DNA from 3 places in the Romboutsia sp. 1001713B170207_170306_H8 genome. Region 1 is predicted to be linked to each of the others. Evidence: a T-box and tRNA genes for the amino acid it is inferred to sense, from the RefSeq annotation. Region 1 holds a T-box; the other regions hold tRNA genes.
The links. A T-box is a leader RNA that pairs with one kind of tRNA and senses whether it is charged. The one in region 1 lies ahead of asnS (asparagine--tRNA ligase), so its partner is inferred to be a tRNA-Asn.
Positions count from the first base shown of each region.

Region 2: it has a tRNA-Asn gene. The T-box ahead of asnS (asparagine--tRNA ligase) is inferred to sense a tRNA for this amino acid. The anticodon was not compared.
Region 3: it has a tRNA-Asn gene. The T-box ahead of asnS (asparagine--tRNA ligase) is inferred to sense a tRNA for this amino acid. The anticodon was not compared.

Region 1 is NZ_JADNAX010000003.1:446,089-457,325, reverse strand. It holds gene I2A66_RS09315 (ligand-binding sensor domain-containing protein) at 1-2,388, opposite strand, end outside; T-box leader at 2,557-2,789, shown strand; gene asnS (asparagine--tRNA ligase) at 2,849-4,249, shown strand; gene I2A66_RS09305 (rhodanese-like domain-containing protein) at 4,447-4,749, shown strand; gene I2A66_RS09300 (hypothetical protein) at 4,850-6,178, shown strand; gene I2A66_RS09295 (zinc ribbon domain-containing protein) at 6,194-6,667, shown strand; gene I2A66_RS09290 (alpha/beta hydrolase) at 6,835-7,698, shown strand; gene I2A66_RS09285 (oligosaccharide flippase family protein) at 7,744-9,321, opposite strand; gene I2A66_RS09280 (hypothetical protein) at 9,474-9,782, opposite strand; partial or broken gene uvsE (UV DNA damage repair endonuclease UvsE) at 9,927-10,882, shown strand.
Region 2 is NZ_JADNAX010000001.1:522,293-533,529, forward strand. It holds gene I2A66_RS02535 (GntP family permease) at 1-1,212, opposite strand, end outside; gene I2A66_RS02540 (cupin domain-containing protein) at 1,417-1,962, shown strand; gene I2A66_RS02545 (ABC transporter ATP-binding protein) at 2,216-2,983, shown strand; gene I2A66_RS02550 (ABC transporter permease) at 2,973-4,970, shown strand; gene I2A66_RS02555 (response regulator transcription factor) at 5,064-5,735, shown strand; gene I2A66_RS02560 (sensor histidine kinase) at 5,732-6,742, shown strand; gene I2A66_RS02565 (LytTR family DNA-binding domain-containing protein) at 6,913-7,368, shown strand; gene I2A66_RS02570 (LiaF transmembrane domain-containing protein) at 7,370-8,074, shown strand; gene I2A66_RS02575 (peptide deformylase) at 8,091-8,504, shown strand; tRNA gene I2A66_RS02580 (tRNA-Asn) at 8,544-8,619, opposite strand; gene I2A66_RS02585 (4Fe-4S binding protein) at 8,764-9,360, opposite strand; gene I2A66_RS02590 (4Fe-4S dicluster domain-containing protein) at 9,362-9,571, opposite strand; gene I2A66_RS02595 (VanZ family protein) at 10,073-10,576, opposite strand; gene I2A66_RS17465 (helix-turn-helix domain-containing protein) at 10,664-11,237, opposite strand, start outside.
Region 3 is NZ_JADNAX010000013.1:20,389-31,625, reverse strand. It holds gene I2A66_RS15210 (ABC transporter permease) at 1-448, shown strand, start outside; gene I2A66_RS15205 (ABC transporter ATP-binding protein) at 457-1,536, shown strand; gene I2A66_RS15200 (ABC transporter ATP-binding protein) at 1,529-2,470, shown strand; tRNA gene I2A66_RS15195 (tRNA-Asn) at 2,505-2,580, opposite strand; gene I2A66_RS15190 (hypothetical protein) at 2,741-3,061, opposite strand; gene I2A66_RS15185 (HAD family hydrolase) at 3,324-4,133, shown strand; gene I2A66_RS15180 (MATE family efflux transporter) at 4,332-5,675, shown strand; gene I2A66_RS15175 (cupin domain-containing protein) at 5,787-6,353, opposite strand; gene I2A66_RS15170 (aldo/keto reductase) at 6,590-7,714, shown strand; gene I2A66_RS15165 (MerR family transcriptional regulator) at 7,831-8,217, shown strand; gene I2A66_RS15160 (hypothetical protein) at 8,585-9,052, shown strand; gene I2A66_RS15155 (ABC transporter ATP-binding protein) at 9,209-10,279, shown strand; gene I2A66_RS15150 (carbohydrate ABC transporter permease) at 10,279-11,160, shown strand; gene I2A66_RS15145 (carbohydrate ABC transporter permease) at 11,169-11,237, shown strand, end outside.

The DNA.
Region 1 (11,237 bases):
ATTAAATTTAATAATAATTAGTGTAAATATAATGTATCCTAAGATTGCTAACTTACTTTTCCAAAAAGGGGGCTTTATAATAAATGAAACTTTATTTTCGTCACTCATTATGCCATTGTAACTTAAAGCCTTAACTTTAAAAGTATATTTTCCAGGTGATAAATTAGCATAAACTATTTTGTTAGTATGAGATAATACCCAATCGTTATCAGAACCCTCAAGCATATAATAATATTGCACACCGTCTAAATTTTTATAATCATCAACAAAAAAACTTAAAGTAATATTATTCTCAGTAGATTCAAATTTACGATTAGAGATATCTTTATAATTTAAACCTTTAACTTCAAACTTATTGAATATTACATTAGGTTTATATTTAGAAGTATTAATATCTTTAGGTTTGAATATATTAAATCCATTTATACCACCAAAATAAAAATCTCCATTTTTATTTTTAAAGTATGACTTTCCATTAAACTCATTACTTTGAAGTCCATCTATAACTGTATAATTTTCAAACACTTTAGTTTTTGTATTGAATTTAGAGATCCCGCTATTAGTACTCATCCAAAAATTATTGTTAGAGTCGATTAAAATACCATAAATATTATTATTAGGTAATCCATCGTTAGTTGTATAGTGAGTAAACTTTTCTGTACTAGTATCAAAAATATTTAGACCATGACTAGTTCCTATAACTATATTACCAAACATATCTTCAGTTATACTTCTAATTGAATTGTTAGTTATACTAGTATTATCATCTTCTATATTCTTATATACTTTAATAGAATTATCTTTGGGATTTAGTTCTACTAACCCTCCATCTAGAAAACAACCTATATAATATTTTCCGTTTTTACTTTCATAAATATCTCTTATAAATAAATCACTTATAGAATTTTTTATAAGATAATTTGTTATATTAGTTATTTCTTTAGTTTCAATATTCATAACAGCTAAACCTACATTTGTTCCAATCCAAAGGTAGTTTTTGCTATCAACAAATAATGATTTTATCATATTAACAGGTAATCCATCTTCAACTGAAAAGTTTTGGATCGTTTTAGAATTTTTATTAACAATAGTAAGCCCATTTGAAGTACCTATATAAATTTCATTGTTTAGGCCTGTTATATCTTGTATAGTATTATCGCATAAACTACTATTTTCACTAGTTAAAAAGTAACGATCATCATTTTTTTTATTTATTATGTTTACACCTGTTAAACTAGTACCAACCCAAATATACTCATCATCATCTTCATAAATTCCATGTATCATATTACTGCTTAAAGAATTTTTATCAAAGGGATCATACTTATAATGTTGAAAGTTATTATTAGGGTCGAAAATAGAAATCCCTTTATATGTTCCAACCCAAATTAATCCACTTTTATCTTCTATTAAACAGTAGGTTTTATCATCTATAAGGCTATTTTGGTCATAAATTTTATTTTTATAATTTATAAAGTTATCGTTTTCTGTATTATATTTAGATAATCCTCCCTGTGTATTTATCCATAAGTTGCCATTAGAATCTCTTAGTATATCTCTTATAAAATTACTAGGAATAGAATTATTTGAATTTGTATTTGTATAAACTTTAAACTCATAAGTATCAATATCTATTTTAAATAAGCCAGATCCTAAGGTAGCAATCCATATATATTTATTGTCATTATAGAGTCTATATATAGGATAGTCTGAGATAGTATTTATATTATTATTAGTAAATTCTTTAATTTTCTTTAGGTTTTTGTCTAGTTTAACTAAACCACTTTGAGTACCAAGCCAGATATCACCATTAGAATCCTCTTCTATTGAGTGTATATACTGTGTAGGTAAATCATTATTATTATTTAAAATCCTTTCAAATGAATCTGTATTTTTATTATATAAGTTTAACCCATTTGAGGTAGTAACTAATATATCACCAGCTTTAGTAACTAAAATTTCGCATATGCGGTCATTTGACAGTGTTCCATTATTAGACTCTGAAAAATATCTAGTAATATTATCATTTTTAGTATTTATTTTATTTAAACCATTTATAGTAGATACCCATACATATCCTTCATTATCTTCAATTATATCTACAATATAATTGCTGCTAATGGTATTTTTATTATAAATATCGTGAGTATATTTTTCAAAGTTATATCCATTGTATTTATTTAAACCATCATTAGTTCCTATCCAAATATAGCCATTGCTATCTTGAAAAATAGTTTCTACTGTAGATTGGGATAACCCATCTTCAATTGTAATACTTCTGAAATTTATGTTATCAGGAGTATTAGCATAAGATAAAACTGGACTTAAAATAATAATAAATAAAGCTAATAAAAATTTATCTATAAAACTTTTTATGTTCTTTGTCATTATTCACCTCGAGAGCTTATTATGTAATCTATAATTAGACTATATCAAAAAATAGGAAATTAATAAATTATAATTGAGTAATAAAATGTAAAAAACATAAAAAAATAAAGATATTGACTAAAATTTTAGAAGTTGGTATAATCTTCTTACAATATAGTAATACTAGAACTAAAGACTATGATGAGAAGAGTAGATATAAAATTTAGTTTTCAGAGAGTTGGGATAAGGTGTGAGCCCAATACGAAATTTATATTGAAGAACATCTCGGAGTCTCTACCCGAAAGCGATAGCAAGTAGGCCTAGACGGATGATCCCGTTACGATCATAAGCATAGCTTAACTAAGAGGTCATATTTTGACAATTAGGGTGGTACCGCGAGAGTATAGTCTTTCGTCCCTTTATATGGGATGAAAGGCTTTTTTTATTTTTAATAATAACTAAAATAGGGAGGAAATACAAAATGCAAAAACAATTTGTGACTGTAAAAGAACTATACAGAAACCAAAATGAGTATATTGGTAAAACTGTAAAGGTAGCAGGTTGGATAAGAACATCTAGAGGATCAAAAAACTTTGGATTTATAGAATTAAATGACGGAAGTTTCTTTAAGAACATGCAAATAATTTTATCTGATGATAAATTAGAAAACTTTAAAGAAATAACTAAGTTACCAATAAGCTCATCAATAATAGTTGAAGGAGAAGTTGTGTCAACTGAAGGAGCTAAGCAACCAATAGAAATACATGCAGCAAATGTTATAGTAGAAGGTGAATCAGACAGCTCATATCCATTACAAAAGAAGAGACATACGCTTGAGTACTTAAGAACAATAGCGCACTTAAGACCAAGAAGTAACACATTCTCTGCTGTATTTAGAGTAAGAAGTTTAACAGCATATGCTATACACAAATTCTTCCAAGAAAGAAACTTTGTATACTCTCACTCTCCAATAATAACAGGAAGTGACTGTGAGGGTGCAGGGGAAATGTTTAGATTAACAACTATGGATTTAAACAATGTTCCTAAAACAGAAGATGGAAATGTGGATTACTCTAAAGACTTCTTTGGAAAAGAAGCTAACTTAACAGTTAGTGGTCAATTAAATGCCGAAATAATGGCTCTTGCATTTAGAAATGTTTACACATTTGGACCAACATTTAGAGCGGAAAACTCATTTACTGCAAGACATGCATCTGAATTCTGGATGATAGAACCAGAAATAGCATTTGGTGATTTAGAAGATGATATGGAACTTGCTGAAGATATGATAAAATACATAATAAGCTATGTTATGGAGAATGCTCCAGAAGAAATGGAATTCTTCAATAGCTTTATAGATAAAGGCTTATTTGAAAGATTAAATAATGTACTTAACTCTCCATTCAAGAGAATTACATATACTGAAGCTGTAGAAATATTAACTAAATCAGGAGTAGAATTTGAATATCCAGTTACTTGGGGAGATGACTTACAAACTGAACATGAAAGATATATAACAGAGCAAGTATTTAATGCACCTGTATTTGTAACTGATTATCCAAAAGATATAAAAGCATTCTATATGAGAATGAATGAAGATGGAAAAACTGTTAGAGCGATGGACTTATTAGTTCCAGGTGTTGGAGAAATAGTTGGTGGTTCTCAAAGAGAAGAAAGAGAAGACGTATTATTAGAAAGAATTAAAGAACTAGGATTAAAAGAGGAAGATTATTGGTGGTACTTAGAGCTTAGAAAGTATGGAACAGCTACTCATTCTGGATTTGGTTTAGGATTTGAGAGAATGATAATGTACTTAACTGGTATGTCAAATATAAGAGATGTAATACCATTCCCACGTACTCCAAGAAATGCTGAGTTCTAAATTTATATAAAAATTTATTAAAAATTATTTTAAATTAAAAAATCACTGAAATGTAAGTTTGACTTAATTTATATTTCAGTGATTTTTATTATTTAATTGAATATAACGATTTATATTTTACGATAAGAGAAGGTTAGATTTAATAGATTAAAATTGGGTATATAATAGATATAAATTTTGAATGAATGAGGTGAATTATGAATTACACTAATATAAATAAATATGAATTGAAGAATCTATTAGAAAGTGAGAAAGAATGTTTACTTTTAGATGTTAGAACTAAAGAAGAATTTAGTGAGTATAAAATAGAGGGAGCAGTAAACATACCATTACAAGAGTTATTTTTTAATATGGATGATATTGAAAAATATAGAGATAAAAAGATAATAGTGTATTGTAGAAGTGGTCATAGAAGTATTACAGCATGTAATTTGCTTTCAATGGAAGGTTATGATGATCTATATAATTTAGAAATGGGAATAATAGACTATGTGATATAGAAAAATATATATAAATACTTAATTAAAGCTTTCAGTTAAGCTATAGTTAAGTATTTTTTTGTATAATAAATTTAATAATTTTAGCAGTTGGAGGATCGGTATGTATAATAACTATTCTAAGATTAACGGTGTTATGACTAGAAAAACAAAAAATAATGATATTAAAAGGAGAAAATTAAAGATAGAAAATTGTCCTAAATGTGACAGGCATATTTATGATATTGACATTTATTGTAAATATTGTGGGTTTAATTTAGAAGAAACATCAATTTATACTAAAGATGTTACTGTAAGTTGGAATTATAAAGACATTATTAACTATTTTAATATGCCTAAAACCTTAATTACAGCTACATTTGCAACATTTATATTATTTATAATATCAATATTAGGAAAAAATATAATTAGTGATTATATTTCTAATATAGACGATTTAGTAAACCCAATACATATATTATTAGGTTTAAACTTAGGTTCTTTAACTTATTATAAATCAACTATGATGGGGTGGAGTGGAAATGAACTAAAACTTGGTCTAGTTGTTTTTGCTATATTACCTATAATATCAATAGCTATATCTAATTTGATTTTTAATAAAAAAAATATTAAGAACATTAAAGATGTATTTAGGAATTCTTTAGGTGTTGGTATTTCTTATGGGATTATATTATTTATTTTAGCTTTAATCAGTAGAATAAAGATTAACTATTCGTATAACATGATGCAGTATGGATATGCTAATCAATTTAGTTTTGGAGCACTAGAAATGGCAATAAAAGGATTTATATTAGGTTTTTTACCTACATATGTAGTTCTTTATAGAAGAGAATATGAAGATGATAATATGTACCTAGAAATATTTAAAAGAGCTATAAACATGTTGTTAGTAGGTTATATATGTACATTTATAATAATATTTATATTGACTATTGTTGATAAAAGTTATCTGTATAGTTTAGGAATGTCTAGCTATACTGATATATTTAGTAAATTGGTAATAATAGCTCAATTATCAGTTTATATATGGTCATTTGGAAATTTTGTTCCTGTAAGTATTGGAAATAAAGTATTATCATTTGGAAATTTAATAAGTTCAGATTTATATTCAACTATAAATTTAATGCTAATAGCTATGTTTTTCTTATCAACATTAGTAATAATAGTATCAGCTTGCAAATTAGAAAGTAAGTATGGAAAAGAAAAAGGTATAAAACCTATTATATTAATGAGCTCTTTTTATGCTATATTAATTGGAACATTATCTATAACAACAAAATTAATGTTAAACGTAGGTACTGATGGATTAAGTTTTAGTAATTTTGCGACAGCATCAGTAATGGGATTTGGATTAATAGAATCGATGATAATTACATTTATATATAGTTTTGTAATATCTTTAATGGGATATAAGTTAAATATATTTAATTAGTAACGGAGGATAAAAATGAAAAATATAGAAAGTGATAGATTTTCAAATATGAAAGAAAAAATATTAAAAGATAAAAGTGGAAGAGAAAATTATAGAGAGAAAGTTAGAATAAATAATTTAATAAATGAAGCTGAAGACAAAAAAACTTTATTATTAATAGAAATGGGGACTTTATCATATCAGAAGATAAGAGACGGATATTTAAGAGATGATGACTTTAATGAAATCTCTAATGAGATTATAGAACTAGATAAATTTATATATAAGTCTAATTTAGAATTAGAAAAATTAGAAAGTTTGAATCGTATTAATAAATGTGAATGTGGAAACACAATAAAAGATCAAGATAAGTTTTGTTCTGTATGTGGAAAAAATGTAGAAGACATATATGAAGAAGAGACTATAATATGTGACTTATGTGAGACTGAAATTGATGCAGACTCTAATTATTGTGTATGTTGTGGTAAAAAAGTAGAATTAAATTATTAAAATAATATTTGATTTTTAACAAATAAAAGACTAATACCGTATATATAAATATGTGTGTTAGTCTTTTTTATTAAGATTTGTAATTAATTTGAAATATTTTATGAGATGAAAAAACATAGTAGATATGATAAACTATAAGATGTATTTAGATTGGTGGGAGGTAGTGTATGAAAAAAGATGTAAAGTCCAAAGGACATAATTTAGACGATACTTTTAGCATAACTATGGAATTAGAAAGGCCTTTGCTTTACGATGAATTAAGAAATGAAGTATATATTCAAGAACAAAATGAAAAGTCAAGAAGAATAAAAAATAATATATTAAAGTTAATTTTAGGGGTTTTAATTATTAGTATAGTTGGTTTTTTTATATGGGCTAGTGACAGCTATAAGCCACAATCCTTAGCAGAAAATTCACTTGTAAGCGATAGTTCAGTAGAAGTAAATGTAGGAAAATATATAACATTCACACCTAAAAATATAAACCCGACAAAAGGATTTATATTCTATCCAGGAGCTAAGGTTGAACCCGAAGCTTATGCTCCATTATGTAAGGAAATTGCAAGTGAGGGATATGAAGTAGTTATAGTAAAAATGCCTCTTAATTTAGCTATATTGTCTTATAAAAAAGGTGAATCTGTAATAGATGAATATAGTAATATAAAAACATGGGTTATAGGTGGACATTCACTAGGTGGAACTATGGCAGCTAAACTAGCAAGTGAAAATAATATGATAGATGGTGTTGTATTGTTGGCATCTTATCCAATGGGAACAGAACTTAAAGATATGGGCAAAGAAGTAATTTCTATTTGGGGAAGTAAAGATGGTGTAGTTAATTTTGAAAATCTAATAAACTCAAAAGAAAAATTACCTACAGATACTACTTATGTGGAAATTGAAGGAGCTAATCATGCTCAATTCGGTGATTATGGTGAACAAAAAGGAGATCAAACATCGATAATAAGTAGGGAAGAGCAAATAGATGTAGCATCAAAAAATATTATAAGATTTATGAATAAGATAAATTAAATTATAAATAAAAAATGCTTGGGCTAAAACCAAGCATTTTTTATTTTAAAGTTTTTTGTATAGATTAACACTGTTCCAATCGACTTTTTTTATGTCATTCTTAAATGCATCAGTGAACCATTTTATATCTTTAAACCTAATACATCTAATAATAAATAAAAGAGCTAAGTATAAAATCAGATCAGCTAGGACTTGTAATATAAGAAGAGATTCTAAATTTAACAGTGAAAAAGTGAACTTAATTGTATAACTAGAAATAATGATGCATATAATTGGCTTAATAACCCAATCTATTAAATCAAACTCTAAATTAGTAACTTTTAAAAGTCTGTTTATACTTAAGGAAGCATTAAATATGGTACTAGCAAAAAGTACTAGTATAAAACCTTCAATTCCACTTTTGGGGATAAATCCCAAAATAATAATAATTCGAAGAACCATGTCCATGAGATTATATTTTAAGGTATACATTTGTTGGTTTAAAGCATTCAAACTACCGTCAACAATTCTATCAAGATACATTAAAGGTATAAGAGGAGCTAATATTCTCATCATAAATCCACTTTCAGTGTTATTATAAATAGCTAATCCTAGTTCTTTTGAAAATATCATAAATAGACCTGTTGCAAATAATGCTATTAAAAGCGTAAACTTAAAAACTTTTGAAATTATGTAATTAACTCTTTTATTTTTATGTAAAGCATTTGATTCAGCTATTTCAGGTATGATAAGTGTTGAAAAAGAAGCTAAAAATATAGATGGAAAATTAAGTATTGGCATAACCATACCTTTTATCATACCAAATATAGCTATGGAAGACTCATTAGATGATCCATATGACCTAAGTGCATTTGGAATAAGTATATCTTCGACTGTTCTTAAAGAAGTTTGAACATATGCGCTAAATGCTATGGGTAAAGAAATTGAACTTATATCTAATAAAGAACATTTATTATTTAAAGATAATACGCTGGTTGATTTTTTCTTTTTTTCAAATAAATATAATAAATAAGAATATATAGCAGAAAGTATAGAACCTGAAGTCATACCAATTGATACTAAAGCACATGTATAGTCTAATCCTAGAGGTATGAATTTACCTACAAACAAACATATAATTAACATCATAGTAAAAACTTCTACAATATCGGATGTAACACTCTTCATGACTTTTCGAACACCATAAAAGTAACCTGCAAAGCAGCAACATATACCAACAAAAGGCATGCTAAATGCTAAAATTTTAAGGGACATTATTGCTCTAGAATCTTTTATCCATACATTGCTTATAAATTCAGAGCTATTATACAGAAATACAGCAGTAAGAGTTCCAAAGAATAAGGTGTAAATAAATCCTTTACTTACTATATTTTTTATCTTTCCATAATTACCTTTACCAAGTTCTTCAGCGACTAAACGAGTGATAGTAACCCTTATTCCTGAGATAGCTAATGTGCTAGCAACTACATTTATACTCATAATTAGCTGGAAAATACCCATACCTTCTGCACCTATTTTATTCGAAAGATATACTCTAAAAATCATATTAACTAATCCAAATGTCATTGTACTAATTGTAAGTAGCAAAGCGTTTAAAATTAATTTTTTTCTTTTTTTTCTCATAAGTAAATATCTCCTATAAAATTATAAAATACATTGATTAAATGGAATGATATATATATTTATATGCTAATGTAAGTCCAAAATATTATAAAAATAGTATATAAAAAATGGATGAAATAAAACTTCATCCATTTTTTATATACTATTAAATGTTAGTATGTCTTTTTAAGAAATATTTTTTTTGAAAAATCACCTTTTTCTTTTTTTGTTGTGTTTCTAAAATTATTAATCTCTTCTTCTGAATATCCATATTCTTTTCCTATTTCAGTTAATAAATCTATAGATTCTACTATATCACTTAATGATTTACTATCTAAACCATCATAGATTGTAGCTATTAAATTTAAGTATAAAGCTTCTAAAGCCTTTTCTTCTTCTAGTATTTCGTAATCAAATCTTTTACCTAATTCTTTTAGCATATCAGGAATATTATTTCTAACAATTTTATTATATGTCCCCATTATTATTTCCCCCTTTTATAGATATTTAGAAAATATAAAATATGATTTTGGTAAATAAGTTTATTTATATAGTAGTAGATTTCAGAATAAAAGTATACAAAATTTTAAAAAATATAAAAAAGACATAATATAAGGAGTAAAAATATGATAGTTAGATTAGGCTATGTAGCTATAGCGCTTAATTTAGAAAAAACAACATCATCTAGTACACTAACGTATGCTAGATATAATAAGTTGAATGAGGATGAAAGAATTAATAAATTAAAATCTGTAACATACTCAAATATAAAAGCATTAGAAGAGATTTTAAAATATAATATTAATAATAATATTCATTTTTATAGATTAACGTCAAATTTAATTCCATTAGCCACTCATCCTCAGGTAATGTGGGATTATAAAATATATTTTAAAAAAGATTTTGAACATATTGGAAATATAATAAAAAAAAGTAATATGAGAGTTGATTTTCATCCTGATCAGTTCAATGTTATAAACAGTACTAAAAAAATGTTGTTGAAAGTACCTTAATTAACTTAAATACAGCAGTAGATATATTAGAGCTATTAAATTATAAAGAAGGAAAACTTGTTATACATATTGGAAGTTCTCAAGGTGGAAAGGAAGAAAGTATAAATAGATTTATATCAAACTTTAATGAATTTCCTAAAAGGATACAAGAAAGATTAATTTTAGAAAATGACGACAAAGTATTTACTGCAAATGATGCACTGAAGATATGTGAAAAAATTAAAGTACCTATGGTTTTAGATATACATCATCACAATTGCAAAAATGACAATGAAAAAATAGAAGACTTATTAAGTAATATATTTGATACATGGAAAAATGAATCGTTGCCTCCTAAAATGCATTTTTCAACACCTAGAGACTTTGAGAATGATAGAAAGCATGCAGATTATATAAAAGTTGATGACTTTATAAAATTTTTATCTATGGCTAAAGATAGAGTTAATAAAGACTTTGATGTTATGATAGAAGCAAAGAAAAAAGATCAGGCATTATTTAAATTAATAGATGATTTAAAACAATGTAAATTTAAAATAAAATTTATAGATGATTCAACTATTGAATTATAGAATGGAATTTTAAAGATGTTCATTTAGCTAGTTTTAATAAATGAGCATCTTTTTAATTTTGTAAAAAACTAACTAAAAAGCGTAAAAAGTTTAGTATAAGTAAACTGGTGCAAAATTAATATAAACATATGATTAGGAATACTAAACAAAAATAAAATTAATATAAACATTTTGAAAAAAATATAAGTTAAGATGTTGAAAAATACACATTTGTTACTTTTAAATAAAATAAAAAGAAAAATGTTTTAAAATATACTTGAAAAATGTATAAAAAATAAATATAATGTAAAAGTAAGTTTAACAATACTGAATTATGAGAATAGAAATAGTAAGTATAATTTATAACTTATTCAAA
Region 2 (11,237 bases), on a different contig from region 1:
TATAACTAGTCCAATAGCTATTTCATAATGAATTAACTTAAATCTTTCAATTAAATCCATAGGAACACTTTTCGTACTTGCATGGAATAAAGCACCGTGAGGTAAATGTTCAAACACACATGCACCAGCATTTACCATAGATGCACCAGCAATACCAGATAAACCAGAGTTTAAAATAGCACTAGAGAATGTTGAAGATGCTATTGTTGCTCCACCTGTAGTAGAAGCCGTAGCAAGTGACATTACCATACCTGATATAGGTGCTAGTAAAAATTGTGGAATACTCAACGTATCTAATAAAGATATTGTACTATGTTGCAAATTAGACATTTGAATTATTCCAACTAAAGTACCAGTACCAAGTAGTAATATACATACTCCTTGCATCTTTTCAACTCCGTAGCTTAAATATTCCTTTGTATGAACTAAATTTTTAGTAGCTATTATACAAACTATAGCGCCAACAGGTAAAGCAACTAACGGATCCACAACTATACTAGATACATTACCTAAAAATAATAAACAAATGGCTACAATAGGTCCTATAATAGATGCAAATAAGCTAGGTAAGTTTTCATCTTCTTGAATATCTATATCTATATTAATTTTACTTACTTTATTAATTAAAGTTTTTGCTAATACTGTTGTAACTAAAACACCACATATAGCAGGAACTATATTAGCAAGCATAACACTTGATAAATCTACATTAAAATTAGTTGCAGCAGCTAAAGTATTTGGGTTTGGAGATATAATATTTCCGGCTTTACCTCCACCTAATGCTGCTAAAAGTATAGCTAATTTTGAATACCCTAATTTATGTCCTATAGACATACCAATAGGTCCAACTGTAAGAACTACAACGTCTAAATCAACTCCAACAGCTGATAGTACCATAGCAGAAAGTACGATTCCTAAAATTGATTTTTTAATTCCTAAAATTTTTATTATTTCCTCTGAAATTCTATCTACAGCACCTGTTTTTATTAATGTTGCAGCTAGAAATCCTGATGTCATTACTCTTAGAATAGCAGGGGCCATGCTTTGAGCTCCATTTGCCATATACTCAACTGTACTTACTAAGTCAGCTCCACCTACAATTCCACCAACTAATGCACCGAATACTAAACAGTAAAATGGTTCAAACTTTTTAATTATAAGAATAATAGATACACTTAAACCAATTATCGCCCCAAAAGTTGTTATTGTCATATTATTTCACCTTCTTATCGTTAAATTTGTTAATACTTATATTATACAATGAATATAAAAGTGTCAAATATAATTTAATTAATTTAATAATATTTAACAATGTTGTAATACTATGATATAATAAATTTAAATAATAATATAAATTCATTAAGTGTAAAAAACTAAAAAATAGATTAAGATATATATAAATTTAAGGAGAATGAAATGTCTGATATAAATATAGGTAAAAAAATAGCACAAATAAGAACTAATAAAAACTTAAGTGTAAGAAAGCTAGCAGAGTTATCACATGTAACTGCATCTATGCTTAGTCAAATAGAAAGAGGAAATGCAAATCCTTCTGTAAATTCATTAAAATCAATTGCATCAGCTCTAGAAGTACCACTATTTACTTTTTTCACTTCAGAAGTAGCAAAAGAAGATTTAATAGTAAGAAAAGATAGTAGAAAAAAAGTTATTTTGCCTGAAAGTGATAATGTTATATATGAAATATTAGCTCCTGGATTTAGTGATAATTTTGAATTTGCTATTATGACACTTGAACCGAATACTTCATCTAGTAATGGTGATATAAGTCATATAGGATATGAGCTAGCTTATGTTCTTGAAGGAGAAGCTACTGTATATCTTGATAATGAGGAGTTTACTATGAGTAAGGGTGATAGTATAAAGATATCAGCAGGAATTAATCATAGATGGGAAAATAACACAAATGAAGATGTGAAAGTTATTTTTGCTGTTATACTATAACAATTTTAAGATGAGATTAATAGAGCTTAGCATTTTATGTTAAGCTCTATTAAAGTATTTCTAATAATCATATCTACACTTTAGTATATATAAATCAAAAGAATTCAAATATATAAGAATATATCTAAAATAATCTTTTAAAATTAGTTTACATTACAAAAATGTAATGGTAATGAAATATACATTCATATCTAAAAAAATAAAACGCGTTTATAATAAATTTATGATAAATAAACAAAGGAGATAAAATAAAATGAAAAATGTATTAAGTGTAGAAAGTGTAGAAAAGTATTATGGAAATAAAGACAATGTTACAAAAGCTATAGATAATATAAGTTTTAAAGTTAGTGAAGGTGAGTTTGTTGGAATAATGGGGCCTAGTGGAAGTGGTAAGACAACATTACTTAACTGTATATCAACAATAGACAATGTAACAACAGGAAAAATAATAATAAATGATAATGATATTACAAGATTAAAATCTAACAAATTAGATAAGTTTAGACAAGATGAACTTGGATTTATATTCCAAGATTTTAACTTATTAGATACACTTACTGCTTATGAAAACATAGCATTAGCATTAACAATAAAAGGAGAAAAAACTTCTCTTATAGATTCAAAAATAAAAGAAGTGGCAAAATATTTAGAAATTGAAAAAATATTAAATAAATATCCTTATCAAATGTCAGGAGGACAAAAGCAAAGAGTAGCATCAGCTAGGGCTATAGTAACTAATCCATCATTAATTCTTGCTGATGAACCAACAGGAGCATTAGATTCAAAATCAGCTAGATTATTACTTGAAAGATTTGAAGATTTAAATAAATCTTTAAAATCAACTATATTAATGGTAACTCATGATGCTTTTACTGCAAGTTATGCTCATAGAATATTATTTATAAAAGATGGAAAAATCTTTACAGAATTAGTAAGAGGAAGTGACTCAAGAAAAGAGTTCTTTAGTAGAATTATGGAAGTTATTTCTCTAATAGGAGGGGATGACAACAATGTATTCTAATATGGCATTAAAAAATGTGAAAAAAAGCTTTAAAGATTATAGTATATATTTTTTAACATTAACATTAGCAGTTTGTATATTTTATAGCTTTAATTCTATAGAATCACAAAAAGCTATGATACAGATGAATGCTTCAGGTAAAGAATATACAGAAACTCTTGTTAAGATAATATCTTATGTATCTGTATTTGTAGCTTTTATATTAGGAAGTCTTATTCTTTATGCTAATAACTTTTTAATAAAAAAGAGAAAAAAAGAACTAGGAATTTATATGACATTAGGTATGTCAAAAAATAAAATATCTAGAATTTTAATACTAGAAACTATAATAGTTGGAATACTGTCATTAATAAGTGGTTTAGTATTAGGATTAATAGCTTCTCAAGGTTTATCAATACTTGTATCAAAGCTATTTGAATTTCAAATGTCAGGATATACTTTTATAATATCGAAAACAGCTATTCTTAAGACTATTTTATATTTTGGAATAATGTTTTTAGTAGTAATGATATTTAATTCTTTCGTAATATCAAAATATAAAATAATTGATTTATTAACAGTTGGAAGAAAAACAGAAGAAATAAAATTTAGAAATCCATTTGTATATTTAGTTACATTTATTTTATGTGTAATTTCATTAGGTTTAGCGTATAAGTTTATTATAGATATAAATTTAAATATAAATGATAGCAGATTTCTTATGTCAATAGGACTGGGGGTAATAGGTACACTTTTATTTTTCTTTAGCTTATCAGGATTTATTTTATATATTGTAAAGAAAAATAAAAGTATTTATTTCAGAGGACTAAATATATTTATAGTGAAGCAAATAAATAGTAAAGTTAATACAAACTTTATATCAATGTCAGTAATTTGTTTAATGCTGTTTATAACTACTGTTATGTTATCAACAGGATTTAGCTTTAAGAAAGCTTTAGAATCAGGGCTAGAAGAAGCTACTCCATTTGATGCTAGTGCATATATGTATGTTAGTCCACAGGATAAAGCACAAGATATAGAAAAATCCCTTGAATATATAGGTGTAAAATTTGATAAGGACGATAAAGTAGCTTATTATAATGAATATATGGATGGAAGTAAAATATATGATATTTTTAATGTAAATGATATTTCACAAAATATGAATTATGAAGTGGAATATATAAAAGTATCAGACTATAACAAAATAATGGAATTAGACAATGAAAAGATAGTAGATTTAAAAGAAAATGAAGTATTAATTACATCTAACTTTTCAAGAGTATTACCAGTAATAGAAAATTATATGAAAGATAATAATACTATCAAAATTCAAAACAAAACTTATAATATAAAAAATAAAGAAGTTATAGAACATAACTTGAAGACTGAGTTTATGAAAACTAATCTGTTAACTGTTATAGTAAATGATAAACTATGCGATGATATGAATATATCTTCAAGCTCTGTAAATGTTAATTTTGCAGGGAATAATAAGGAAAAACGTGAAGCTGATTTTACTAATGCAATATATTCATACAAAACTGAAGATACAGATTATGATAAAATAGGATTTGTAATGGGAACTAGTAGAGATGAAATTTATGAAGGAAATAAAGGTACAACTACTATTGTATTATTCGTAGGAATCTATATTGGAATAGTATTTTTAATAAGTAGTATGGCAGTTCTTGCTCTTCAACAATTAAGTGAAGCAAGTGACAGTATGGATAGATATACTTCATTAAGAAAATTAGGAGTTAATATGAAAGGAATAAATAAGACTATATTTATACAAACTTTAGTTTACTTTAGTATTCCAGTATTATTATCAGTAGTGCATTCAGTTGTAGGAATAAAAGTTGCAAATCAATTTATATCAATGTATGATCAACCCGATATAGGAGTAGCATCTTTTATAACCGCAGGAATTTTTATAGTTGTATATATAATATATTTCTATACAACTTATGTAGGGTATAAAAATATAGTAAAAAACAATATATAAACCTTATAAAATCTATTTAAAGTAGTAAACTATTTTAAATAGATTTTTTTGGTATAATAAACTACAAGATAGTATTTAGGAGTGATTAAATATATGGAAAAAATAATAATAGTTGAAGATGATGAAATAATTAGAGATGAGCTTAAAAATTTTTTAAATAAATATGGATATGAAGTGATTGCACCAAAAGAATTTGAAGATATAGTTAAGTTTATTTTAGATGAGAATGCTAACTTAGTTTTATTGGATATAAATTTACCAATTTTCGATGGATACTACATATGTAGAGAAGTTAGAAAAGAGTCAGATGTGCCAATAATAGTTGTAACAAGTAGAGATAGTGATATGGATGAATTAATGAGTATGAATTTAGGTGCTGATGATTTTGTAACAAAGCCTTATAATACCCAAATACTATTGGCAAGGATATCAGCATTATTAAAAAGAAGTGGATGTAATGTAACTTCAAGTAATATATTAACTTATAAAGACCTTAAGTTAAATTTATCAAATGCAACGATTACATATAAGGACAAAGAAATTGAATTAACTAAAAATGAAGTTAAAATACTTTCTTATATGATAAATAATAAAGGACAAATTATATCTAGAGATTTGCTGATGGAGCACTTATGGAACTCAGATTATTTTGTAGATGATAGTACATTAAATGTTAATATAGCAAGACTTCGTAAGAAATTAGATGAAGTAGGAATGGAAAATATCATAGAAACAAGAAGAGGACTAGGTTATATAATGCCATGAAAATATTAAATTACATAAAAGATAAAGGGATATTCTTAAGTATAAATCTACTTATTTTTATAATAACTGCATTTATTATGTATTTGATAAATACAAGTGTAGTTATAATTTTTAGTGTATTTTGTATATGGTTTTTCCCTTTATTAAGCTATATGTTAATAGAGTTTTTTAAATATAAAAGATATTTTAATTCTGTTAAAAATATACTAGAAAACTTAGATAAAAAATACTTATTACCTGAAGTCATAGATGATCCAAATTTTATTGAAGGTATACAAATGAATAATATATTTAAAATATTAAGTAGAGATATGCATGAACATGTTAAATATTATAGGGTTATGCAAGAAGAATATAGAGAGTATATTGAAATGTGGGTTCATGAAATAAAGACACCTATGGCATCAAGTAAGCTTTTAATAGAAAATAATAACAATGATATTACAAGAAAGATTAATACTCAACTGGATAGAATAGAAAATTTTGTAGAACAAGTATTATACTATTCTAGAAGTGATGAGGTTGGTAAGGATTATATTATAAAGAAAGTAGAGTTATCTACAGTTGTAAAAAGTGTAATTAATAAAAATAAAAGAGACTTTATAAATAAAAGAATAAGGTTACAACTAGATGATATTAATGAGACTATATATACTGATGTAAAATGGGTTGAATTTATATTGAATCAAATAATAGGAAACTCTATTAAATACTCAAAATTAGAAGATGCTAAGATAAGTATCAGTTCAAAAAAAGTAGATAATTCAATAGTATTAATTATAGAAGATAATGGTGTAGGTATTATTGAAAAGGATGTAAATAAAGTATTTGAAAAAGGATTTACAGGAGAAAATGGTAGAAAATTTGGTAAGAGCACAGGTATAGGTTTATACTTATGTAAGAAACTTTGCGATAAATTAGGTTTAGGATTAAATTTAAAATCAACTGTAAATGAAGGAACTAGTTTAAGTATAGTATTTCCTATATATGAAAACTTAACTAATTAGTATATAAATTTTATATGTTAAAATCACTCTTATTAAATAGTAAGAGTGATTTTTTTATTTACTAAAAGTATCTAGTTTTAACGTCTTACTACTATAAATTTACCTCTTAGTCAAAATTCGTTTACACAAAAATATTAAAGGATATAATTAATACTGTGGAGAGTGGATAAATGAAAATACGAATTGAAATTGATGAAAAAATAAAAGAAGACGAAGTTATTATAAAATGTAGTAAGTTAACTGATGAGATAAATAAAATACAAGGCATGTTAAAAGAAATAATATCTAAAAAAAGTAGTATGGTATTTTACAAAGATAATATAGAGTATTTTATTTCTTTAGAAGAAATACTTTTCTTTGAAACTGAGGCAAGTATTATATTTGCACATACAGTAAATGATGTATACCAAGTAAAATATAAGCTTTATGAATTAGAAGAAATTTTACCAAATAATTTTATGAGGGTTTCAAAGTCTACGATTTTAAATGTCGATTATATTTATTCAATAACAAGAAATCTTACAGCATCAAGTATAGTTGAATTTCAACATACCCATAAAAAGGTGTATGTGTCGAGAAACTATTATAAGCCTTTAAAATTTAAGTTGTTAGAAAAGAGGAGATAGTATGAGAAAAGAAAGAATATTTTGGGGTGTGCTACTTATACTTGGAAGTATATCGCTAATAGTTAATAAATTAGGATATTTTGGTGATATCAATATGGTTAGTATAATAATTAGCATTGTATTAATTGGAATTATGATAAAAAGTATATTTTATAAAAGTTTTGCAGGTATTTTATTTCCACTTGCTTTTATATGTATAATTTTTGATGATAAGCTTGGACTTACTGCAATTACTCCGTGGACAGTTTTAATTGCAGCAGCTTTAGGTAGTGCAGGACTTTCAATGATTTTTCATAAAAAACCTAAGTGGTATGATTATAAACAAAACTATAATTGGAAGGAAGACAACTACGATACTATAGATTTTGAAGATGATAATCGTATTAGACTTGATACTAGCTTTGGTGGTAGTATAAAATATATTAATACAGAAAGTTTTGAAAGAGCTGATTTAAGTTGTAGTTTTGGATCTATGAAAATTTATTTTGATAATTCAAAGTTGAAAAATGGACGAGGTGTTATCAAGTTAGAAGCTTCTTTTGCAGGAGTGGAGCTTTATATACCTAAAACTTGGACTGTTGAAGATAGAACCAGTCAAGCTTTTGGAGGACTTAGTGAGAAAAATAAAAACTTTCCAAGCAAAGATGATATACTAACTTTAGTTGGTTATATTAGTTTTGCTGGTGTTGAAATAATTTATATATAGAAAGGCTTTAATAAATATGGTAAAAGAAATTGTAAGAGATATATTATTTTTAGAACAAAAATCAGAACTTGCAACAAAGGAAGATGCACAAGTTATAAATGATTTAGTAGATACACTAAGAGTAAATTTAGATAGATGTGTAGGATTAGCAGCTAATATGATTGGAGTTAAAAAGCGTATATTAGTATTTACTATAGGTGGAGGAATTATAGTTCCTATGGTAAATCCAGTTATATTAAAAAAAGAAAATAGCTATGAAGCAGAAGAAAGCTGTTTATCTTTAGATGGATTTAGAAAAACTATAAGATATGAAACTATAGAAGTAGAATATTTTGATGTGAATTTTGAAAAGAAAAAACAAGTATTTAAAGGATTCCCTGCACAAATTATACAGCATGAAATGGATCACTTTGAAGGGATTATAATATAATAAAAAAACTCTTAGCTTATAAACTAAGAGTTTTTTTATTGGCGGGAATAACAGGGCTCGAACCTGTGACCCATTGATTAACAGTCAATTGCTCTACCAACTGAGCCATATTCCCGTGTCTTTATAATAAGTAGAAATTATCTACTTGATCTTTACAGTTATTATTGTAACCGGTTTATTTAAATTTATTAATATTTTTTTCAATAAACTTCTTATCTTTAATTAGATAATATTAATCTAATTTATAAGCTATTTTTATTTATATAGTAGTGCTCTTTTCAGGATTGTATTTAGCTTTTGATATTAACTGAGTCATTGTACCCATTGGGCAATATACACACCAAGATCTTGGCTTAAATAGAAGCATGGTTATTATGCCTAAAATAGTAGATGTAAGCATCATACTATAAAATCCAAATGCAAACTGAGCAACCCATGGTGCAACAATACTAGTATCAACCCAATTCCAAGGTACCTTAAAAGTCCAAAGTAATTTAATAACTTCTTTTAAATTACTAGCACCTATAAATACTAGATAAGTATTAAATAACATAACTACAAACATAGTCATAAAAAATGTTAAAAATCCATATCGAAAATATTTGCTTCTTAAAAACTTAGGTATATCTTTATATCTAGACAATTTTAACTTATCACCTATTAAATTTAATAATTGACCTCTACCACAGTAAGTATTACAATATGTTTTTCCATGACCAGAAATTGAGATTATTAAAGGTATTAAAAAGCATAGAAGCCCTAACCATGCAAATAGTATATTAAATAGTCCAAGTATTAAGTAAGTTGCACTTATAATCCACATGTAATCTGTAAATGATTTTTTCTTATTTTTCATATTAAGCTTCTACCTCCACTTTTTCAATTTTTATAATACAAGCAGGACAAGCTTTTGCACATTTACCACAACCAACGCATTTATCAGAGTTTATTTGTGCAAACACACCTTGTTCTATGTGTATAATTTGTAGTGGACATACTTTTGTGCATGTGCCACATGCCACACAATATTCTTTATCAATTACAGCTTTTCTTTTTATTTTTGCCATCAATTATCCCTCCATATAACTTATTGATATTATTATATAGATTTATTGATATAGGTTCTGTGACTAAATCACATAAATGTTTCAATATAAGTGATATATATCATGGAGTAATTCAATAATATTTATATTTACTTCAACTTACTCTTGTTTTGATTTTTTTAAACTAGCCATAGTTTTTTCATCCTCATCTAAAATACTAAGAATATGCCTAGCTCCATTAATATATATTTTACCTGCATCGGTTAAAAGTAATTTTCCATTATGTCGATAAAATAAAGGAGGTATACCTTCTTTTTTTAATTTGGCTAAATGTTGAGATAGAGCAGCTTGTAATACATAAAATTTTGCAGTAGAGAATCCTTTTGTAGATGATAAGGCATGGGGGAAGTATTTAGATGAAAAAATGGATGAGATGATTAAATTTATGGAAGATAGTAAAAATAATTAAGAAATAAAAAGTCCAGCAATATTATATGCTGGACTTCAATTTGTAAAATATTATTAATTTAATAATAACAAAATATATAACAAGCATACTAATCCAACTGTAGCAATAAAAGCAAGTGTGTTAAATATACTAACAGTTTTACTTTTAAAGACTTTACTAGATATAGAGTATATTCCAATACCTATTACCCCACCTAAAGTATTTCCTATAAGATCTGTTATATCTGTTGCTCCAATAGCAAAGATAAATTGTAAAACTTCAACAGATAAACTAATTAAAAAAGCTACTGAAGTTTTTTTAGTAAAAGACCAATCTTGTTTTAACATACATGTGTAAATTCCAACAGGAACGAATACCAGTATATTATTAATAATTTCACTGATATATATTTTTCCGTTAACAATAACTGAGCCAGAAAAAGGAATTATATTAATACTTCTATTGTTATCAATCTCACTAAATGATAAATTCATTTTAAATAAAATAATCCATATTAATATACAAAAATATATTGCAGACAAAATCATAGTTAAATTAAGTTGTTTTTTATTTTTCATTTAAGTTCTCCTAAATATTTAATTATAGTATAAAAATATAAAATATCTTTCATTTTGATTAAACTCAGTAAATAAATGACAAAAAATTTAATCAAAACTTATTCTATAATATTTATGGCGATATTCTTTAGGCGTAAGACCTGTTTCATTTTTAAATACGCGAATAAAGTAACTTTGAGAGCTAAAAGAAAGATATGAGCTAATATCTGAATAGGAATAATCCGAGAATTTCAACATATTTTTAGCTGCTTCAATGCGTTTTTTTATTATGTAATTAGTAATAGTAATTCCAACTTCTTTTTTAAAAAGAGTAGAAAGGTAGCTAGGATTTAAATCAACATACTCTGCAAGTTTAGTAACATTGATAACTTCATTTAAGTGATAATAAACATAATCCATGCATAGAACAATTGGTTTAGAGTAAATATTTTTCTTTTGTAACTCATTCATATGTTTAGTAAAAAAAGTAAACATTTCTGTATGTATATCTTTTACCTCATTAGTACTTTTACATTTATCTATTTTTTGTATAAATAAATCGCTAGCATTATAAGCTGTTTCTGGTTCCATTCCACCTTCTATTGCAAAACGAGTTGCTAATGTAATAGATGCAACAAATAAATATTTTATATTATTAATAGGATTATCTGAAAGTACACCT
Region 3 (11,237 bases), on a different contig from region 1:
AATGCTAATATTTAAGCCTTCTTTATATACAATAATTTTAGCTTTAATGCTAACTGGATGGATTGGCATGGCCCGTATTACAAGAGCTCAAGTTTTAAAAATAAAAGAACAAGAATTTATTTTAGCATCTAGAACTCTTGGAGCAGGTGACTTTTTCATAATATTTAAAGAAGTTCTTCCAAATATTTTTGGTCAATTGATAATTATGTCAATGTTTTCTATACCAAATGCAATATTTTATGAAGCATTCTTAGCTTTTATAGGTCTTGGAATACCAGCTCCTACTGCATCACTTGGGACACTTATTAATGAAGGATATAAATCTATTTTAGTATCTCAATATATGGTTATTATTCCAGTTATAATTCTTGCTTTATTGATGCTAAGTTTTAACCTTATGGCTGATGGACTTAGAGATGCGTTTGATCCAAAAATGAAAGAAATGTAGGTGTTATTATGGGAAAACAAAGAGTATTAAAAATTAGAGATATTTCAATATCTTTTAAAACAGGAAGAGGAATGATAGATGCTATTCGAGGTATTAAATTGGATTTATTCAAAGGTGAAACTATAGCCATTGTCGGAGAATCAGGTTCTGGTAAATCAGTAACAACAAAGGCAATTATGGGAAATATAAGCTCAAATGGAGTGATTAAAAGTGGATTGATTGAGTTTACATATGATAAAGAAAATGATGGTAACTTAGTTGTAGAAGATATAGTCAAATTAAGTAAAAAAGAGATGGGGAAAAATATTTGTGGTAGACGTATTGCAATGGTATTCCAAGATCCTATGACAAGCTTAGATCCTACTATGACAATAGGAAAACAAGTTATGGAAGCTATGATATATCATCATTTATCAAAAGAAGAAGCTTTTAATAAAGCAGTAAATCTTTTAGAGGAAGTTGGAATTGTAGATGCTAAAAAACGTATGAAAAATTATCCACATCAATTAAGTGGTGGTATGCGCCAAAGAATAGTCATAGCTATTGCACTTAGCTGTGAGCCTGAGGTATTGATTTGTGATGAACCAACAACAGCCTTAGATGTTACAATACAAGCTAAAATACTTGAACTTATTAAAAAAATTCAAGTGGAAAGAAATTTATCTGTAATATATATTACTCATGATTTAGGAGCTGTAGCTAAGGTAGCCGATTATGTTGCTGTTATGTATGCAGGAAAAATTATTGAAAAAGGAAGTATAGAAGAAGTATTTTATGATCCAAGACATCCATATACTTGGGGGCTACTTAGCGCTATGCCTGATTTAGAAACGGAAGATGATGAGTTATACACTATTCCAGGAACACCTCCTAATCTTATACAAAAAATAGATGGTGAAGCCTTTGCTCCTAGAAACTTTTATGCATTAAATATTGATTATCGAAAAGAAGCCCCAATATTTAATGTAGGAGGAACTCATCGTGTAGCTAGCTGGTTATGTCATGAAAATGCACCAAATATAGAAATGCCAGAATCTTTAAAAAAACGCCTACTTAAAATGAGAAAGGAGGCTGGTCTAAGTGAGTAATGTGGAACCACTATTAATAGTTGAAAATTTAAAGCAACACTTTAAAGTTAATCGTAAATTTACGGTAAAAGCAGTAGATGGTATTTCTTTTGAGATATATCCAGGAGAAACCTATGGACTTGTTGGAGAATCTGGCTCTGGAAAATCTACAACAGGACGTAGCATAATTAGATTATATAAGCCAACATCAGGAAATATAATATTTAATGGAAAAAATATATCAGGAAAAATGAGTAATGAGGAAATAAAAATACTTAGAACTAAGATGCAAATGATATTCCAAGATCCTATGGCATGTTTAAATCCAAGGAAAAAAGTATTAGATATTATTGGAGAAGGACTAGATATTCATAAAATGTGTGCATCAAAACAAGAACGAGATGAAAAAGTATATAATATATTAGAAAAAGTAGGATTAAGCAAAGAACATGCATATAGATATCCTCATCAGTTTTCTGGAGGGCAAAGACAACGTATAGGAATTGCTAGAGCTTTGATTATGGACCCTGATTTAATCATTGCAGATGAAGCAATATCTGCCCTAGATGTGTCAATACAAGCTCAAGTTGTAAATCTTATGAAGAAAATTCAAAAAGAAACTAACACGGCATATTTATTTATAGCACATGATTTGAGTATGGTTAAGTATATATCTGATCGTATTGGAGTTCTTCATTTGGGTTATATTGTAGAGACTGGTACTACAGAGGAGATATTCTCAAATCCTATTCATCCATATACAAAATCACTATTAAGTGCTATTCCTTCTCCAAATCCTATTGTTGAAAAACAACGTGTTACATTTAGTTACGATGCAAAGGAAGAAGGTGTTGATTATTCTAAAGGTGTAGAGCATTTAATTGAAGGTACACATAGTGTTTTAGCAACAAAAGAGGAGTTAAAAAAATGGGTGAGTGTGGCTAAGTCAAAATAAAAAAACTCTTAGTTTAAACTAAGAGTTTTTTTATTGGCGGGAATAACAGGACTCGAACCTGTGCCCCATTGATTAACAGTCAATTGCTCTACCAACTGAGCCATATTCCCAAATATTTTATATAAAATAGAAATTTTTTAACTGTCCCTTACAGTTATTATTATAACTAGTTTATTTAATTTTATTAATATTTTATATTACAAACTAATGAGTAGCAATATAAGATGATCTTTTTTACTATTAAAAATATACTTTATTTTATAAACTATCTTATTTTACTAATTTTACTAACTCCTTATAAATTGCATTAGTTTTATTTGAATTATTTTCATTAAAAATAATTACCAAATCTTTAGTAGTAACTCTTATAAAAGGGCTTACTTTATTATGGATACATACTTTGGATTTAAAATTATCTCCATTAACTTTATAAAATCCATTATTGGTATTAGGAGTATTACTACCTGAACCTCCTGAAAGTATTACTTTATCAAGCAACTCTACATTGGTTATATCCTCTATATTGTAAATAGAGTTCATGATTTTAATTGAATTATTATACATTACTATTGATGTTAACTTTGAATCCATTTGTTTAAATAGAAAATTTACTGATAATTCAATCTCTAAAAATATTATAAAAATAAATATTAAACTATATTTTTTCACTTTATTTATATAAACTCCCCTTTATTCTATATATGATAATAGTAAATACTATTTTAGCGGAATCCTCTCAAATTGACAAGAAAGTTCTATTTCTATAAAATAGTAAAAGAGAGAGCAAAATATAAAATGATAATGACTAATAATGAAGGGGGATTATTATGAGAAAAAATGAAGGGGGATTATTATGAGAAAAGCGGTATTTTTAGATATAGATGGAACTTTAATAGATTGTTTTGCAGGTATTAGAGATATTACACCAAAGGTAAAAGAAGTAATACGTAATTTACAATCAAGAGGAGATTATGTATTTATTGCAACAGGAAGGCCGTATGCTTTTTTAAGCAAAGAAATAAGAGATTTTGGTTTTGATGGATTTGTTTTAGCTAATGGTGCTCATGTAATGATAGATGGAAAAACGATTCATAGTAAGCCTATGAATAATGAATTTATCAAAGAATTAGTATCTAAATTAGATCAAGATAATATTCAATATGTATTAGAAGGTGAAAAATACTCATATGTAAAAAATGAACATAAAGAATTACATGATTTTTATGATAAAGTGGGTATGTCTAAAAAGTATTTTAAGAGAGAATACAACCTAGAAGAGCTTGATATTCATAAAGTTGAGATGCTATGCCTTAGCAAGGATACTATGAATAAATGTGTAAAGTTTATAAATAATTTTCCAGAGTATGGATATTTTAGTAGTATAAATCAGATACATCTTGAATTGTACTTTAAAGAAAGTACAAAGGCAGCAGGTATATTAAAAGCATTAGAATATATTAATGTACCTATAGAAAATACTTATGCATTTGGAGATGGAGAAAATGATATCGAGATGCTATCAACAGTTGGGTGTGGTATAGCAATGGGGAATGCTAATAATGACGTTAAAAAGTATGCAAAAGAAATTACAGACACAGTTTATAATGATGGTGTAGCTTTAGGGATTGAAAAATATATACTACAAAAAGAAAATGCTTTATAAATAAATGAAAAAGTGAGATTCATGAAAATTTAGTACTTTTTATGCAGATCACTTTATTAATTAGAAAAACATTGAATAAGTTTAAGCAATATGATATATTATTTAATAATTGAGAAATATTATCAAAGTCAAAGGGATTTTACAAATTATACAGTTAAAAATCTCATTGGCTTTTTATTTTTATTGGGAGGATTTTAGATGACAAGTAATCAAATGACTGAAGGTAATATAGCAAAGCAGATTACTTTATTTGCTATTCCTATACTAATATCTAATCTTTTTCAACAGCTATATAATACAGTAGATGTTGCAATAGTAGGTAGATATGTAGGTGCAAATGCATTAGCGGCAGTAGGGTCATGTAATTTAATAGTAGTATTTATGATTTACTTTTTTATAGGTATATCGAATGGAGCAAGTGTTATTATTTCTCAATCTTTTGGGAAAAATGATAAAGATAAAATACATAAATCAGTTCATACTATAATAGCGCTTAGTTTAATATCTGGCTTTTTACTTATGGTTTTAGGCTTAACGTTTGGTGGTATGTTTTTAAGATGGATAAATACACCAGATAATGTATTGACATTTGCAATTACATATATAAAGATATATTTTATAAGCATGATACCTATGATGATATTTAATATGGGGAGTGGTATATTAAGGGCTGTAGGAGATTCCAAGACACCTCTATACTACCTTGCAATATCAGGAATTACAAATATAATTTTAGATATAGTATTTGCAGTTGTATTTAAACTTGGTGTAGCAGGAGTAGCAATGGCAACAACTATTGCACAATTTGTTTCTTCTATATTAATTTTAATTAAGCTTATAAAAACTAGTGAAGTGTATAAATTATTTATTAATAAAATAAAAATAGATTTTAAGATTCTTAAAGAAATTTTATTAATAGGTATACCTACTGGTATACAGTCAGTTTTAGTTTGCTTTGCAAATATAATAGTTCAATCAAAGGTAAATATATTTGGGTTAAATGTAATGGCAGGATATACAATATATTATAAGATTGAAGGATTTATATATATGCCAATTTCAGCTATTGCTTTAGCTGTATCAAATTTTGTAGGTCAAAATGTAGGTGCAAGTGAATTTGATAGAGTAAAATTAGGAAAAAATATAAGTATGATAATATGCGTTTCTTTGACTATTATCATAGGAAGTATAATATTATTTAATGCAAGTGATATTATAAGAATCTTCTCTAAAGACTTAGATGTAATTAATGAAGGTAGTAAGTTTATATATTGGATAGTACCTATTTATAGTATATATGCTATAAATGAAGTTTTAATGGGCGTAATGAGAGGTGCTGGAGAAACATTTATTCCTATGATAATTGGAACTATATGTATGTGTGGACTTAGAATATTATGGCTAAGTGTTATGATATCTCATTATAAAGATATAAATATTGTTTACTTAAGCTATCCTATTACATGGATAGTTACAAATATATTTACAATTATTTACTACTCTAAAGGTAACTGGTTAAGTAAAAATTTTAGATATGAATAATATAGTTTTCAATTGAATATGTATATAAAAGTAAAAATACTCATACATAATTATATATAATTATGTATGGGTATTTTATATCAATTATAAAGTTATATAACCATCCAGTATTTATTTTTTAAGTGAATCTGTTTTAGTTTCATGCATAGTGTTATTCGCGAATTCAGGTGGTGCATATGTTATATAAAGTTTAAGTGGAACATTTCCTAAGTTTAAGATAGTGACCCACTTACAAGAAGGTATTATAACAGATGAATTTTTATTAATGTATGTTTGATAATCGAGTTCATTCTGACTAGTACCGATTTTTATAAGTCCTGTACCAGATGATGTATGTATAAATTGATCACTTGTTTTTGTTAGGTAAGGATCTACTGAGTATGATACTGGAATGCTCATTAATACAATTTGTAAGTTATTTCCTGTCCAGATTACTGTTCTAAATCTATTATTCTTTTCAGCAGCATTTTCAAGATTTACTACAAGTGGTTCGGGTCCATAATCACTTAGCTTGATACTATTCTTTTCAGTATTAGGCTGATCGATTTCTCTCTCATTCCATAGATTATTTTGATACATATAAAACATTTGTGGATTTGACCATGCAAAATATGGATATCTGTTATATATTTGTGAATTACTGTAATAATTATATAATCTTATAAGATTATAATACATACTTAGTTACTCCTTTTAAATACTTTCAAAATTTTTAGACTCTAAAATATTGTATGATAAAGATTATTATAAATATGTAAATATACTGAGTATATTTAGAGATATTAGGTATTGGATAAAAAAGAGTATAAGTAAAATCTAGATTAATATGAAATTTACTTGACTTAGAGCTAACTCTAAGTACTAAGATTAATATTGTAAGATATAAATAAATTCATACAAAGGGGGATTAAAGTATGGCAAAAAAATTGGGATTAGGATTTATGCGTTTACCGCTTATAGATGAAAATAATCAATCAAATGTAGATATAGAACAAGTAAATAAGATGGTAGATACTTTTATAGCAAGAGGATTTACTTATTTTGATACGGCATATATGTACCATAACTTCGAAAGTGAAAATATACTAAGAGAAACATTAGTAAAGCGACATAAAAGAGAAAGTTTTACTGTTGCAACAAAAATGCCTACTATGTTTTTGAAGAATCAAGAAGATTTAGAAAGAATATTTAATGAGCAATTAGAAAAAACAGGTTTAGATTATTTTGATTACTATTTACTTCATAATTTAGGGGTTACAAATTATGAAACAGCAAAAAGATTTAATGCTTTTGAATTTATAAAAAATAAAAAGGAAGAAGGAAAAATAAAACATATAGGATTTTCATTCCATGATAGTGCTGATTTATTAGATAAGATATTGAGTGAGCATCCAGAAGTAGAATTTGTTCAATTACAGATTAATTACTTAGATTGGGATAATGAAAGTATTCAGTCTAGAAAATGTTACGAAGTAGCGACAAAACATAATAAGCCAGTTATAGTTATGGAGCCAGTAAAAGGTGGATCACTTGCTAAAGTACCTAAATACGTAGAAGATTTATTTAAAAATTATAATGAAAATATGTCAGTACCCTCTTGGGCAATTAGATTTGCTGCAAGTCATGAAAATGTAATAATGGTTCTCAGTGGAATGTCTTCTATGGATCAATTATTAGACAATACAGCATATATGAAAAACTTTAAAGCTCTTAATAATGAAGAGTTCGATATAATTAATAAAGCAGTTGATATGATTAATAATTCAATAGTAGTTCCTTGTACTGCATGTCAATATTGTGTAGAAGGTTGTCCCAAAAATATACCAATACCACAGTATTTTGCGCTTTATAATACTGAAAAACAAGAATTTAATAGAGGGTTTTCCACACAAGGAGTATACTATAAAAATCTTACAAAGAGATATGGAAAAGCATCAGAGTGCGTAGAATGTAATAAGTGTGAAAGAAGCTGTCCTCAACATATAAAAATCACAGAATTTTTAAAAGATGTAGCTAAAACATTTGAAAGTGAAGAATAAATATAAAATTGATAGAAGTATATTTATTTAAAGTAGGATATTATGGTAAAATTATGTGAAGAACATAACCTATCATATCAATACATCAATCAGTTAATAAAAAAGGAGTGCAGTTTATGACAATAACAGAAGTAAGTAAAAAGTATAGAATTTCAGCAGACACAATTCGTTACTATGAAAGGATTGGTTTAATACCTCCTGTAAATAGAAAATCTAGTGGAGTTAGAGATTTCACTCAAGAAGATTGTAACTGGGTTGAATTTGTAAAGTGTATGAGAAGTGCGGGATTATCTATAGAAATATTAATTGAATATGTTACTTTATTTAAACAAGGAAACAATACTATTAAAGCTAGAAAAGAACTACTTATAGATCAAAGAAATCAGTTAGCTGATAAAATTAAAGAAATGCAATTAATTTTAGATCGTTTAGATAATAAAATTGATAGATATGAAGATAGAGTTTTACTACATGAAGAAAAGTTAAGAAAGAATGATAATTAGTAAGTTTCATATAAATTCATAATAGTATAAAAGCCATTCAATTACGTTAAGGTAAGATGTAATTGAGTGGTTTTTTAGTAGTTGTGGAGTAGAGTCTAAAGAAGAAACAAAATTTTGCCCTAATTGTGGAAAAGAAGCAACACGGTTAACAGATAGACCACAATTATTAGATGAAACTCAAATTAAGCAAGCTAAAGCTAAAAAAGAGAATTTCGCATATAAATATGAGTATATAAAAAATGAATGATTTAGATGATGATATAAGTAAATCATATTATCTATATGAAGAAAACTATTTGACTACTCTAAGGATCATTCTGGGGTAAGTTTTGATATTGTAAATGAACAAAGCAATAATTTATTTAGAATGTTAGGTGAAGATAGTTTAGCATTAGGATTTGTATGCGGAGATTATGAAGGGGCAGTAAATAAGGTTTTAGTAAAACAAGATAAAGCATATATAGTATCTAAATATACTATTGATATAGATAAACTTCTTCAAATGCAACGTATTGACTATAAAAGTAATTATAAGAGTATAGAAATACTTAATAAGTGTCGGAATGAAAGGTATAAAGAAAATCAACACAAAGGTATGTCCTCTGGTTATATTGATTTTGCGTGGAAGCTAATAGATAAAGGCCTTGGATATACCACGTGCTTTTTAGCTGATGAGTTTAAAAATAAATATAATTTAGAGTTGTATTCTTTATTAGATTCTAGAGGGAAAAATATAACAAGAAATACCTGGTTTATATATTCAAAAACAAAGAAGTTTAATAAAATAGAAGAAGAATTTATAAAATTTATACAAGATAAAATGATTAGTATATAATGTAAAACATTTAAATTCATTGAAATATCAATATCTTAAGTTAAAAAAAAAAAAATAGTAGTATTCATAAAAAATGAATACTACTATTTTTTTTTATATTTAATAATAAGATTCTTAATTTGAAGAAATAATATCTTTATGAGAGGTGAGAAATACATGATACATATAAATAAACTAAGAAAAGTTTATGATAATGGATATGAAGCATTAAAAAGTATTAACCTTGAAATAAAAGAAGGAGAGCTAATATGTTTACTAGGTCCTAGTGGATGTGGAAAAACAACTATATTAAATTTATTAGCGGGTCTATTAGATCCTACAAGTGGAGATATTAAATTTGATAATGAATCTATTATAAATAAGCATCCTAAAGACCGTAATATAGGATTAGTATTTCAAAATTATGCGCTATATCCACATATGACAGTTTTAGAAAATGTTATGTTTCCTTTAACTGTTGGCAACAAAAAGAAGCCAAAAGAAGAAGCTATGAAAATAGCTAAAGAGTATATGAAAATAACCAGCATAGAAGAATTAGCTAACAAAAAACCTGGAGAAATGTCTGGAGGTCAACAGCAAAGAGTTGCGATAACAAGAGCACTTGTTCAAAATCCTAAAATATTACTTTTAGATGAACCACTTAGTAATTTAGATGCAAGACTTAGATTAAAAATAAGGGAAGAGATAAGAAGGCTTGTAAAAGAAATAGGTATTACTACAATATTTGTAACTCATGACCAAGAAGAAGCTTTATCGATAAGTGATAGAATAGTTCTAATGAATCAAGGTATTGTACAACAATTTGATATACCTCAAAATTTATATTTAGAACCAGCAAACTTATTTGTAGCAAAATTTATGGGAAACCCAATTATCAATATTTTTGAAATGCATAAAGAAGGAGATATGCTAGTTGGAAAAGATTTTTCTATAGATTTAAATTTACTTACAAAAAATAGAATAAAAGAAGATTTTAATGAAAGTAAATATATCATTGGTATAAGGGCAGAATATTTTGTTGTAAGTGATAATTCATTATTTAAAGCAAAAATAGAAACTGTTGAATTAATAGGTAAAGATTGTATATTAAATTTTAAAATTAATAATAAAAATGCAAAATCAATTACAGATATAAATCAAGGTATATGTGAAAAAGATGAAGTAGGATTTGATATTGAATATGGAGGCATTTATATATTTAAAGAAGACGGAACGAGGGTTTACTAATGAAGAAGCTAAAATATAGTGCAGAAAATGCACCACATGCATGGTTATACCTATTACCATCTTTAATTATAATCATAATATTTCATGTATATCCATTGATAAAAACATTTATTATATCTTTTCAAAAAGGTACTTTAAATAACTTAGTGTTTAATGGTATTAAAAATTATCAAATAGTATTAAGTGATCCTAAATTTCATAAAGCAATAATCAATACAACTTTGTACGCATTTACAGTAGTGCCAATAGGTGTAATTATTGCAATGATTATAGCATTAACTATTTTTGAAAAAATTAAATATAAAGATATTTTTGAGACTATATTTTTCATACCATACTTAACAAGTATTATAGCTGTAGGGATAGTATTTAGATTTTTACTAAATAAAGATTATGGATTTATAAACTATCTATTAGGATTTATAAATGTGGGGCCAATAAACTTTTTGGACAATCCTAAAATGAGTATGTTTACCTTAATCATATTTGGTATATGGTCAGGTCTTGCATTTAATATAATAATATTAATTTCAGGACTTAGAAATGTAAATGAAAGTTATTATAAGGTTGCAGATATGTTTGGAGCAAGTAAATCAGAGCAATTTTTTAGGATAACTTTACCTCAAATGATACCAATTATTACATTTTTATTGATGGTTAACTTTATAAATGCATTCAAGGTATATGCCCAAGTTTTTGCTATATTTAATGGAAAAGCGGGAATTGCAGATAGTGCTACTACAGCAGTATTTTATATTTTTAATAAATTCTACGTTGAATATCGATATGGGCAAGGTATGGCAGCTGCAGTTATATTATTTGTTCTTATACTTATATTTACGTTAATTCAAAACTATGTATTGAAGAAAATATCTAAGTAGGTGAAAATATGGAAAAATTTAATTCAGTTATAGCAAAAATATTTATATTCATTATGGCGATTATAACATTATTTCCA